Regions from separate parts of the Pseudoalteromonas sp. MEBiC 03485 genome, predicted to be linked through region 3. Evidence: predicted binding sites of a transcription regulator. Region 3 holds the regulator's gene; each other region holds the start of a gene.
The links. The regulator sigma-54, encoded in region 3, starts transcription at its own class of promoters, with help from an activator protein. The targets are predictions, from matches to a motif close to GTTGGCACGNNNNTNGNNT.
Positions count from the first base shown of each region.

Region 1 (4,260 bases), 3.1 Mb from region 3:
TCACAAAGCAATCCTCAGGGCTCTTCTGTTGGCGTTAAAGTACTAGGCATTGTAGAGAGTGATAAGCCTCTGCAAATTGAATATAACCCAAACCATCCAAGTGCTGATGAAAATGGTTACATCTATAAGCCTAACGTTAATGTTGTAGAAGAAATGGCAAATATGATTTCTGCCTCTCGCTCTTACCAAACAAATGTGCAAGTTGCTGATGCAGCTAAGCAAATGTTAAGTAAAACACTGTTGCTTGGGCAGCGGTAACCGAGGATAAGTTATGAGTAACGACATCAGCAGTGCGTCATCCACGTATTTAGATAATTTACGTTGGCAAGACAATCAAAATAAAACAGAAGAGAAAGATGATACTTTAACGCAAGAAGACTTCTTCTCACTTTTAACACAACAGTTGTCGTTTCAAGACCCAAGCAAGCCAGCTGATAATGATCAAATGATTGCGCAGATGACGAACTTCACTATGGCTGAGGGTATTTCAAACTTAAATGAGAAGTTTGAATCACTGACTGCTTCAATGACATCAAATTCTGCGTTACAGGCTTCTACCCTTGTTGGTAAGCAAGCATTACTTGAGTCTGACACGATTGATTTTGATGGTGAAAATCTCGCTAAAGGGTCGGTAGTTGCAGAAACTGCCGTTGAGTCTTTAACGTTAAGAATAACCGATTCATCGGGCCAGTTAGTGCGCACGATTGAATTAGGTTCGCAGTCAGCGGGTGCTCTTCGTTTTGAATGGGATGGTAAAGATAACGATGGCAATGTACTCCCTGAAGGTGAGTATGACATTAGTGCTGAAGGCTTCGTAAATGGAGACTACAGCAGTATGCCAATGGCGACCTTTAAGAATATTGAAAGTGTCAATATTAATGGCGCCAGCGGCATTATCGTAAATACAAAAGAGGGTGCGGTTAGGCTAACTGATATAGCTGAAATCGCATAAGTAAAAAAGGTTTGGGTTAGCTTAGGCTAAGAGATAGGTTAGAGGTGAGTTATGAGCTTCAATATTGCATTAACAGGCTTAGCAGCCGCGCAAAAAGATTTAGACGTTACAGCAAATAATATTGCTAACGTCAATACCACGGGCTTTAAGGAGTCTCGTGCAGAGTTCGCTGATGTGTACGCATCATCAGTATTTAGTTCTGGTAAAACAAAAAATGGTGACGGTGTAAGAACAACAATGGTGGCACAGCAATTCCACCAAGGTTCATTATCTTTCACTAATAACTCACTGGACTTAGCAATTACTGGTGAAGGTTACTTTGCCATGGCAAATGACCTAGGTGCACAAGATTTTACATATACTCGTGCTGGTGCGTTCAAACTTAATAAAGACAACTTTATTGTGGATGCTAGCGGAAACTACTTACAAGGTTTCCCTGTTGATGAAGCAACGGGTGATACAACTTCTGTTAGTTTAAGCACATCTTCTGCGCTACAAATTCCTGATGCATCAGGTTCTCCACGCGCTACGACCAATGTTTATTCGTCGTTTAACTTAGATTCTCGTGCATTAACGCCAGCAGTTACACCATTTGACCCAGAGACAAGTGCGTCGTACAACAGTTCAACATCAACCACGGTGTATGATTCTTTAGGTGAGCCACACATTTTACAGTTCTTCTTTGTTAAAACTGACGCAGCAGTGACTGGTAATGATAATGAATGGCAAGTGTTTGCAACACTTGATGAAAAGCCGTTTGCTGCTAATGGTACTGAGCAAACTGCGTCGCCATATACACCTATTTCAACTTTTCAGTTTGACTCAAGTGGTTTACCACAAAGCACAGATGGGACTGCAAATACGGATGCTACGTTTAATCCATTAACAATACCTTCAGGCGGTATATCTGGTTTACTGTCTAATGGTGCGAGTTTCCCTGATGATGTAAACATTAACTGGCGCGATGAAGCTGGTACAACGAATAAAATACCGACTCAATATGCAAGTAACTTTGAAGTGAAAGCGCTTGAGCAAGATGGTGCGACTGTTGGTCGTCTATCAGGTATCGATATTGGTACCGATGGTAAAATTGTTGCTTCATACAGTAATGGTGATACTTCTTTCCTTGGCCAAGTTGCGATGGTACGTTTTTCGAACTCACAAGGCTTGCAACAAGTAGGTAATACTGCTTGGAAGAAGAGTTTAACATCAGGTGAGCCGATTGCTGGCGAACCAGGTTCAGGTACTTTAGGTTCAATTAACTCATCTGCGCTTGAGCAGTCGAATGTTAACTTAACTAGTGAACTTGTTGATTTGATCAGTGCGCAGCGTAACTTCCAGGCAAATTCACGTGCGCTTGAGGTTAACTCAACACTACAACAAAATATCCTACAGATCCGTTAATTTTAGCGGCTCTAAGCTAAATCCGACACGAAGGCTGCTCCCTCTATTGGCAGCCTTTTTTCATTTTACCGACCTCATTTTTCTTTCCTATTTTAGCGTCAATTTTACTTTGGCACTTTTATTGCATTTCTTAGTTATCGTATTTTTAGTGAGTCAATGTTATGGACAAAATGGTCTACATTGCCATGTCGGGTGCAAAGCAAAGTTTGCGAGGTCTTGAACTCAAGGCCAACAATCTTGCTAATGCTAACACCACTGGCTTTAAAGCTGATTTTGCACAAGCTCGCTCTATGCAAGCCTTCGGTGAAGGTTTGCCATCTAGGGTGTTTGCAATGCAAGAACGCCCTGGATCTAATATGGAATCGGGTGGCTTTGTTGAAACTGGCCGCGAGCTTGATATCGCGATGAGTGACCGTGGTTGGTTGAGTGTACAAGATGCATCAGGCAATGAGGCGTACACCAAAACTGGCACATTAAACATTACTCCAGATGGCGCGTTGATCACTAGCCACGGCCGTCAAGTAATTGGCGAAGGTGGTCCAATTATTTTGCCGTTACCTATCGAGAAAGTTGAGTTTAGTGAAGATGGCGCTATTCAGGTTCGCCCACAAGGTGCGCCTGCTAACTTTTTAGAAGTAGTTGATCGGCTGAAAGTGATTGAGGCTGATAACACCATGCTCGAAAAAGGCAATGACGGATTATTCCGACCAAAAGAAGATATGTTGGTAAATGATCTATGTGGTTTTTGTGATATTTCACCTAACGTGAAAGTACTGTCGGGAACGCTTGAGATGTCGAATGTAAACCCAGTGCATGAAATGGTCGACATGATCAGCAATCAACGCCAATTTGAATTACAAGTTAAATTGATGAAAACAGCCGAAGAGCTCGATGAGCGTCAAGATCAGCTGTTACGCATTGTTTAAGATGACTGAGAGGGTAGAGTTATGAATCCTGCATTATGGATCAGTAAAACCGGGCTTGACGCCCAGCAAACCGATATTTCGGTGATCTCAAATAATCTCGCGAATGCCAGCACGGTCGGTTACAAAAAAAGCCGCGCCGTATTTGAAGATTTACTATATCAAAACATTAACCAACCAGGTGGTCGTTCGTCACAAGACACTGAAATGCCATCGGGCTTAATGCTAGGTGCCGGTGCCAAAGTGGTTGCTAACCAAAAGAACTTTTCACAAGGTAACATGCTTACCACAGAAAATTCATTGGATTGGATGATTTCAGGTCCTGGTTTTTTTGAAGTGCAATTACCTGATGGCAATATTGCCTATTCACGTAATGGTCAATTCACGACTGACGAAGATGGTCGAATTGTGACATCGGGAGCGGGTTTTCCGTTGCAGCCTGAAATGAATGTTCCAGATGATGCACAATCAATCACTGTTTCGCAAGACGGTGAAGTGTCAGTTCGTATCGCAGGGCAACCAGACAATGTGGTAATTGGTCAGCTAACTATTAGTGATTTTATTAATCCATCGGGTCTTGAGCCCATGGGGCAAAACTTATACACAGAAACCGCTGTTAGTGGTGCGCCTGTGCAAGGTAACCCAGGTATCGATGGTTTAGGCAGTGTGGTTCAAGGTTCTCTTGAAACGTCTAACGTGAATGTGACAGAAGAGCTCGTTAACTTGATTGAAACACAACGAATTTATGAAATGAATTCAAAAGTGATTTCAGCGGTTGATGAAATGCTTAGTTACATTAATCAGCAGCTTTAATGGGTAGGAGGCAGCATGCGTAATATTATCTTAGTCACATCGGCAGCATTAATGCTGGGTGGTTGTATGACAACGCAAAATCATCATGTGGTTCAGGATGACCCTTACTATGCGCCTATGTACCCGGAGCCTACAACAGAGCCTATGGTACCAACGGGGTCGTTGTTT
Region 1 is NZ_SGBT01000001.1:3,544,652-3,548,911, reverse strand. Features, by position in the region: gene flgC (flagellar basal body rod protein FlgC) at 1-258, shown strand, start outside; gene EVU92_RS16305 (flagellar hook assembly protein FlgD) at 272-952, shown strand; gene flgE (flagellar hook protein FlgE) at 1,004-2,356, shown strand; gene EVU92_RS16295 (flagellar basal body rod protein FlgF) at 2,518-3,282, shown strand; gene flgG (flagellar basal-body rod protein FlgG) at 3,304-4,092, shown strand; gene flgH (flagellar basal body L-ring protein FlgH) at 4,108-4,260, shown strand, end outside.
Region 1: the regulator sigma-54 is predicted to act here: its motif matches at 2,465-2,483, upstream of EVU92_RS16295 (flagellar basal body rod protein FlgF).

Region 2 (4,260 bases), 3.0 Mb from region 3:
TCATTTGGTGGATACTATGCCCGCAGGTGTAGTTGTTTTAGATGGCCGAGGTATGATCGCGAAAGCAAATCAAATTGCCATTGATATGCTAGGTGAGCCCCTTGAAGGTGAAAAGTGGTTTAGCGTTATTCAACGTTCATTTCGACCACAACAAGATGATGGGCATGAAGTATCACTCAAAGATGGTCGTTTAATTAAGCTTGATATTACTGCGCTTGCCCCAGAGCCAGGACAGTTAATTTTAATGACAGATTTAACTGAAACCAGACGTTTACAAAAGCGGATGGCACATATGCAGCGCTTAAGTGCGCTTGGCAAAATGGTTGCTTCGCTTGCTCATCAAGTCAGGACGCCGCTATCTGCTGCCATGTTATATGCCGCAAATTTAGGCTCAAAGCGTCTCCCAGAAAGTTCTCGTGGTAATTTTCATACAAAGCTAATGTCGCGTTTAAAAGATTTAGAAACCCAAGTGAATGACATGCTGTTATTTGCCAAAAGTGGCGAGCAACAAGTGGTTGAAAGTGTGTCGATGCAGCAGTTACTTAATGAAGTAAAAGCGGGTGCTGATGCTATGGTTGCTCAAAATAACAGTGAACTTAGCGTGAACTTACCAGAGCCAGATATTGAAATTGTGGGTAATAAAACCGCTCTGGCGAGCGCTATTCAAAACCTGATCCATAACAGTATTCAAATCATTGGCTCTGAGGCTGTGGTAACACTGAGTGCTGAGCGTGACGAAACTAGCGAAAACTGTGTTCGCATCAGTGTCAGTGATAATGGCCCAGGTGTTGATTTACGTCATGCCAACAAATTATTCGAACCTTTTTACACTACCAAAAGCCAAGGCACGGGGCTTGGACTTGCAGTTGTAAGTTCAGTCGCCAATGCGCACCAAGGACGGGTTGAAGTGACTAATAATGCTCATGGGGGAGCATGTTTTAGTTTGATCTTGCCAATTAGTGCAGAACCAATGTCAGCGGAGGCAAAATGAATACTAACTCTATTTTAGTCGTTGAAGACGACGCAGGCTTACGAGAAGCGCTAATCGATACCCTTGAAATGTCGGGTATTGATTGCGTTGCTGCAGATAGCGCTGAACAAGCGATGATCTTGCTTAAGCAAAATAGCTATTCATTGGTTGTTAGCGACGTGCAAATGGGCGCTATGAGCGGCCTTGACCTACTACGTAGCATTAAACTTAATTATCCTGAGCTGCCGGTATTAATGATGACGGCCTATGCCACCATTGATGATGCTGTAGAAGCAATGCGTCTAGGCGCGATTGATTACATGGCAAAACCGTTTGCCCCTGAAGTGCTTCTTAACATGGTGAGCCGTTATTTGCCTGAAAAGGAAAAAGAAACTGATGGCCCAATTGTTGCCGATCCATCGAGCATTAAGTTATTAGAACTTGCGAGTAAAGTTGCGCGCTCCGATGCCAGTGTTATGGTACTCGGCCCAAGTGGCTCGGGTAAAGAAGTGTTGGCTCGTTTTATCCACGACAAATCAAATCGTAGCGATGCCCCCTTTGTTGCTATTAACTGCGCCGCTATTCCGGAAAATATGCTTGAAGCAACCTTATTTGGTTACGAAAAAGGGGCGTTTACCGGCGCTATTCAAGCCTGTCCTGGTAAATTTGAGCAAGCTCAAGGTGGTACCATCTTACTTGATGAAATTACTGAGATGGATTTAGGCTTACAAGCTAAATTACTGCGTGTACTTCAAGAGCGCGAAGTAGAGCGCTTAGGCGGACGTAAAACTATTGAACTTGATGTTCGCGTACTCGCCACAAGTAACCGAGATTTAAAAGAAGCGGTGAGCGAAAATCTATTTAGAGAAGATTTATATTATCGCTTAAATGTGTTCCCGCTAATGTGGAAACCACTAGCTGAGCGTCCTGGCGATATTATTGTATTGGCTGAGCATTTGATAGAGCGTCATTGCCTTAAAAGTAAAGAGCCTATCGCTCAACTAAGTGAGAGTGCGAAACAAAAGCTGCTATCGCATGCTTGGCCAGGTAACGTACGAGAGCTTGATAACGTTATTCAACGGGCGTTGATATTATGTGATGGTAATAGTATTCATCAAGACGATGTTTTTATTGAAGAGTTGTTATCTGCGGATATCAAGCCAGTCGCTACGCCATCACACAATGCACCGGCTTATCAAGAGCAGCCTGTAGAGGTTAATTTAGATACCGTGCCACAAGTAAGCGAGCAAGGTAATTACAAAGACGAGCTGAAAGATAAAGAGCATCGTATTATTTTAGAAACCTTAGCGCGCTGTAATGGTAAGCGTAAAGAGGTTGCAGAAACCTTAGGTATTAGTCCACGCACTTTACGTTATAAACTGGCGCAAATGCGAGACTTAGGTATAGCCTTACCTGCATAGATTCCTTCCAAAAAGTTAAGCAAACAAGCTCACATTTTTGTGAGCTTGTTTGCTGTCAAAACTCTGACAAACCAAGAGTGCTGCTTAAGCTATTGAAATTGCTGTGTTTATTTTGTGGCACGGTTTATGCTTTATCAGTTCATAAGTAAACTGCATTGTCAGAGAGTATTATGAAAGTTCAAAACAGCGCATTATTTCAAGAAATGCAATCTATGGCCTTAGAAGCAGGCCGTAGCAACTCAATTAATAATTTACCAACACAAACTCAGCCAACATCGTCGGCACAGTTTGGTGATTTACTTACTAATGCACTTGATACAGTGAATGGCTTACAACAAGACGCTAAGCAAAAAGTAACGGCAATGGAAATGGGTGACCGCAGTGTTTCTTTAGCTGATGTGATGATTGCTTCGCAAAAGTCATCAGTGGCATTTGAAGCAACGGTTCAGGTTCGAAACAAACTTGTTGAAGCTTATAAAGAAATCATGAACATGCCTGTGTAACTAGGTAGTGGAGAATTATTGTGGCGCAATCTAATCAATCAACTGATCTAGCCTTAGCAGGCGGTGGTATCGATTCAACCGATACCGATGATCAACAAGAGCAAAAGTCAGGCTACCTAAGTGCCTTAAACGGCGTAGATGTTTTACGTCAGGTTACCTTAGTGATTGCTTTGGCAATCTGTTTGGCTATCGCAATTTTCATTATTATTTGGGCTCGTCAGCCAGATATGCGTCCGCTTGGTAAAATGCCAACGGAAGAGCTTATTCAAACGTTGGACTTTTTAGACGCTCAAAAGATTGATTACGAACTCGATGGTAACGTCATCTCTGTTGAAGAAGGTGAATACCAAAACATAAAGCTATTGATGGCTCGTGAAGGCCTAGAGCAAGCGCCAAGCTCAGGTACTGACATCATCATGCAAGACATGGGATTTGGTGTAAGCCAACGCCTTGAACGTGAACGTTTAAAACATGGTCGTGAGCAACAGCTTGCGCGTACCATCGAAGAGCTAAAAAATGTTACTCGCGCCAAAGTACTTTTAGCTATTCCAAAAGAAAACGTATTCGCTCGTCGCGAAAAACAGCCCTCAGCTACAGTAGTGCTAACCTTAAAACGTGGCCGTTCGCTTGATGGTGAAGAAGTTGACTCAGTGGTTGATATTGTTGCCTCAGCGGTACAAGGTTTATCGCCAGAGCGTGTTACCGTGACTGATCAAAATGGTCGCTTACTTAATTCTGGTTCACAAAACTCACTCGCGGCACGCTCTCGTAAAGAGTATGAAATTGAGCGTAAGCGTGAAGAAGAGTACTTAAATAAAATCGATAGTATTCTAATTCCTGTAGTGGGCCTAGGTAACTATACTGCACAAGTCGATTTAAACATGGATTTCAGCGCAGTCGAAGAAACACAAAAACGTTATAACCCAGATTTACCGGCAGTGCGCAGTGAAACAACTTTCGAAGAAAATAACATAGGTGGCCTCGCTGTAGGCATTCCTGGTGCGCTAACTAATCAGCCGCCAGTAAACTCTAATATTCCTGAAATTGCTGGCCAAGGTAGTGCGGGTTCAGCAACGAATCCTAGCCGTTCGCATAAAGAAGCAACACGCAACTACGAGCTTGATACAACTATTTCGCATAAGCGTCAGCAAACCGGTGTTATCCGTCGCATAAGCGTTTCAGTTGCCGTTGATTATGTGCCGCAAGTGGGTGAAAACGGTGAAACAACCATGGTTCCTCGCTCTGTAGAAGCATTGTCAAATATTCGTCGCTTACTACAAGGTGGTGTTGGTTTTGATATGCAACGTGGTGATGCACTTGAAGTTGTAACAGTACCATTTGTTCGTGAAGATGTTGGGGAAGCAAT
Region 2 is NZ_SGBT01000001.1:3,505,775-3,510,034, reverse strand. Features, by position in the region: gene EVU92_RS16125 (ATP-binding protein) at 1-991, shown strand, start outside; gene EVU92_RS16120 (sigma-54 dependent transcriptional regulator) at 988-2,391, shown strand; gene fliE (flagellar hook-basal body complex protein FliE) at 2,562-2,894, shown strand; gene fliF (flagellar basal-body MS-ring/collar protein FliF) at 2,915-4,260, shown strand, end outside.
Region 2: the regulator sigma-54 is predicted to act here: its motif matches at 2,505-2,523, upstream of fliE (flagellar hook-basal body complex protein FliE).

Region 3 (4,260 bases):
GGCCACCAGTACAACCAATGGCAATGGTAAGGTAACTTCGGTTGTTACGCTCTAAATGTGGTAGCCATGTTTGTACAAATGTTTGAATTTGCCATGTGAACTTTTGCACTATGCTGTGGCTAGCTAAGTAATCTTTTACTGGTTGATCTAGACCCGTTAGCGGCTTTAAATCAGGTTCCCAGTGTGGGTTAGGTAAAAAACGTGCATCAAATACGTAATCAGCTTCTTTTGGAATACCGTGTTTAAAGCCGAAAGACATAAAAGTGATAATCAGTTTTTTATCCTTTTTACCCAAAATCTTTTCGCGAATTGATTCTGCTAACTGATGAACACTGAGATCTGTGGTATCAATCATAAAATCAGCACGAGTGATCAACACATCGAGTAAGACTTTTTCTTGTTTAATAGCCAGATCAAGTGGCAAAGAATCAATGGATAATGGGTGTAAACGACGAGTCTCTGAAAAGCGTTTTATCAGGGTTTGGTCATCACTGTCTAAGTAAAAAAGTGTTGGATTTGCGAAACCAGGAAGGTACTCAAGAATATCATTAAATTCTTGCTGCTCTTTTGGAAGGTTACGCACATCAATACTGACCGCTATTTTATCGTAGTTATCTGATACGCTACGCACGAGCGAAGGCAGTAAATTGACTGGAATATTATCAACGCAATAATAACCTAAGTCTTCAAGTACTCGTAAAGCGACCGATTTACCTGAGCCTGAGCGACCGCTGATAATGATTAATTCCATTTATGCCTCTGCTGATATAACCTGAAACAGTTGCTGATCGGTAGTAGCACTACGCAGCTGTTTACAAAACTCTTTATCTTTAAGTCTATCAGCAATTGTTGATAAGGTCTTTAGATGAAGCTGAGAGTCACCATCTGGTACGATGAGTGCTACGAAAATGTCAACAGGGCGATTATCAATTGCATCAAAATTGATTGGGGATTCACTCACTATGACAAACGCCTGAGGTTCATCGGCGCCACTCATTCGGCCATGTGGAATAGCAATACCTCGGCCAATACCGGTGCTACCTAGCTTCTCTCGGTTGAGTAAAGCATTTAGGATATCTTGTTGAGATAAATGAGGAAGCTGCTGGTGAGCCAGTTCGCTGATATATTCAAGAATTCTTTTTTTGCTATTAAAAAGGACCGCAGCTTTGCTGCAGTCCTGATTAGTAAGTGAACTTAGTTTCATAATTTAATGTCGAGCTAATTTCTCTTTGTGTTTAATGACTTGGCGATCAAGCTTATCGATCAACGAGTCAATGGCTGCGTACATATCTTGATGTTCTGTAGAAGCGAACAATTCGCCTCCGTTTACATGTAAAGTTGCTTCTGCTTTTTGGCTTAATTTTTCTACATCTAGAATGACATGAACATTATTAATATGGTCAAAATGCCTTTCTAGTTTCGCAAACTTGGTGTTTACATAGTCTCTTAATGAATCAGTGATTTCTACATGACGACCAGTTAAATTTAGTTGCATAAGCATTTTTCCTTCTATGTAAAACGTCTAAATCAAACTCTTACGCTGATTAGACGGAGGTATTGCTAGAGACTCACGATATTTTGCAATTGTACGTCTAGCTACTTTAATTCCTTGCTCAGCCAATATATCTGCAATTTTGCTATCACTCAATGGTTTAGCCGAGTTTTCTGCAGCGACTAACTTCTTGATTAAAGCGCGTATTGCTGTTGAAGAACACTCACCACCATTTTCAGTGCTGACATGGCTTGAGAAGAAATATTTCAACTCAAAGATACCCCTAGGGGTATGCATATATTTTTGCGTTGTTACTCGTGAAATCGTCGATTCATGCATTTCGACCATTTCAGCAACATCATTTAGCACCATCGGCTTCATTGCTTCTGGGCCATGCTCAAAGAAAGCTTGTTGTTGTTGAACGATACAGTTGGTCACTTTTAATAGTGTATCGTTACGGCTTTCTAAGCTCTTAATAAACCACTTTGCTTCTTGTAAGTGAGAGCGAATAAATTGGCTGTCGCTACTTGATTTAACAGAGCGAGACATAGCCGCATATTGGCTGTTCACTCTAATCTTTGGCATACTATCTGGGTTTAACTCAACCACCCAGCGACCTTTTACTTTTTTCACTGATACATCAGGTATGACGTACTCAGACTCTTCGCGTACTATGCTATCCGCAGGCTTAGGGTTTAAGCTGTGAATTAGCGTCATTACTTCTTTAAGCTCATTTTCTTTAAGCTTAGTCTTTTTCATCAAAGTTCGATAGTCGCGACTCGCTAATAATTCGATATGCTCAGATAAAACCATTTTAGTTTCAGCTAAATATGGCGTGTTTGCATCGAATTGGCGAAGTTGAATACACAGGCATTCCTGTAAACTACGCGCCCCAATACCGACAGGATCAAACAATTGAATTCTCTTTAGGACCGCTTCGACTTCATCAAGTTCGATTTCTTCTTCATCACTATTTTGATTAAAGCTCTCGACGATATCTTCACAGCTTACCGTTAAAATACCAGAGTCATCGATAGCCTCAACAATTGCCACAGCAATCGCTTCATCAGTCGGACTAAAGGGAGTTAGCTGTAATTGCCACATAAGGTATTCGTGAAGGGTTTCGGTCGATGCACCTTGATAAATAGATTCATCTTCTGGCATTGGCCCTGATGATGTTGATGGAGCGGCACTCATGTACTCATCCCATGTAACATCCATGGCTAAATCGTCACTTACAGTGTCTTTATTTAGAGCATCACTGCTTTCTTGTTCATATTCGCTAGGTGCTTCGTCTGCAGAAGCGCTGACTTGCACATCGTCAGATTCAGCTTTTTGCTCATTTTTGCCGATGCTTTCTTCGTTGTAATCCGCTTCTTCCACTTCAAGTAAAGGGTTACTATCTAGCGCCTCTTGAATTTCTTGTTGGAGATCCAATGTACTGAGCTGCAACAAACGTATAGCTTGTTGCAGTTGTGGAGTCATTGTAAGTTGCTGGCCCATGCGCAGCTGTAATGATTGCCTCATGTATCCCTAACAATCCTTTTTTTAAGTTATCGATAACTGTGCAAAGACAGTTAAGTTATTATCGATTTATTGTCATTGTTATAAGTCTAGCAGATGCTCTAGTCGGTGGCGTAATGGTTACAGCCTAAATTGCTCGCCTAGATAAACATCGCGTACAGTTTGGTCAGCTAATACGTGCTCAGGTGTGCCTGATGCAATTAGCTCCCCATGAGAAACAATGTAGGCTTTTTCACAAACATCAAGGGTTTCTCGAACATTATGGTCAGTAATTAGTACACCAATACCACGATTTTTTAGGTGCTCAATAATTTTCTTTATATCTAACACTGAAATTGGATCAACACCAGCAAAAGGCTCATCTAAAAGGATAAATTTAGGATTAGCGGCTAATGCGCGAGCAATTTCAACGCGGCGACGTTCACCACCAGATAGAGCCATACCTTGACTATCACGGATGTGTTGGATGCTAAATTCATCTAATAAGCTATTTAGAGTTTCTTCCCGCGTGGTTTTATTTAGATCTTTACGAGTCTCTAAAATAGCCATCAAGTTTTGGTAAACTGTTAACTTTCGAAAAATCGAAGATTCTTGCGGTAGATAACCAATACCCAACCTCGCACGGCTGTGCATTGGCAAAAGGGTAATATCGTTATCATCGATGCTAATTTTACCTTTGTCGCTCGGAACTAGGCCTACAATCATGTAAAAAGTCGTGGTTTTACCAGCACCATTTGGGCCAAGCAAGCCAACAATACTGCCTGCTTCAACTTCCAGACCGACATTTTTAACCACTTGGCGGCCTTTGTAGCTCTTAGCTAAAAGCTCTGCTTTTAATGTGCTCATGGTTGGCCTTTATTGTCTTTTTTATTTTCAACAGGTACTAAAATAGTGTGTACACGATCTGATGAGTTTTCGTCTTTTTCAGCACTGATAAGCTGCTGAGCCATATCATAGGTAATGCTTTTCGCTGTTACTTTTTGACCAGCTTGGGTAACTTCAGCTTCACCGTTTAAGGTTAAGAAGCGTTTCGCAACATCATAACGAACTTCTTCAGCACTGGCGCTCATTACGGAACCATCCGTTTGTTTTTCTTCGAAGTAAGCTGGTTTGCCTGTTGCAATAATTAGCTCTACTGTACCTTCGGTATCACCGCCGTGTGCTTCAAGACGTTCTGCTGTAATACGACGATTACCATGCACGATCTCTACGTTACCTTCAAATATGCCAACGCCATCTTTTAG
Region 3 is NZ_SGBT01000001.1:467,787-472,046, reverse strand. Features, by position in the region: gene rapZ (RNase adapter RapZ) at 1-751, opposite strand, end outside; gene ptsN (PTS IIA-like nitrogen regulatory protein PtsN) at 752-1,204, opposite strand; gene hpf (ribosome hibernation promoting factor) at 1,208-1,495, opposite strand; gene EVU92_RS02170 (RNA polymerase factor sigma-54) at 1,523-3,019, opposite strand; gene lptB (LPS export ABC transporter ATP-binding protein) at 3,137-3,862, opposite strand; gene lptA (lipopolysaccharide transport periplasmic protein LptA) at 3,859-4,260, opposite strand, start outside.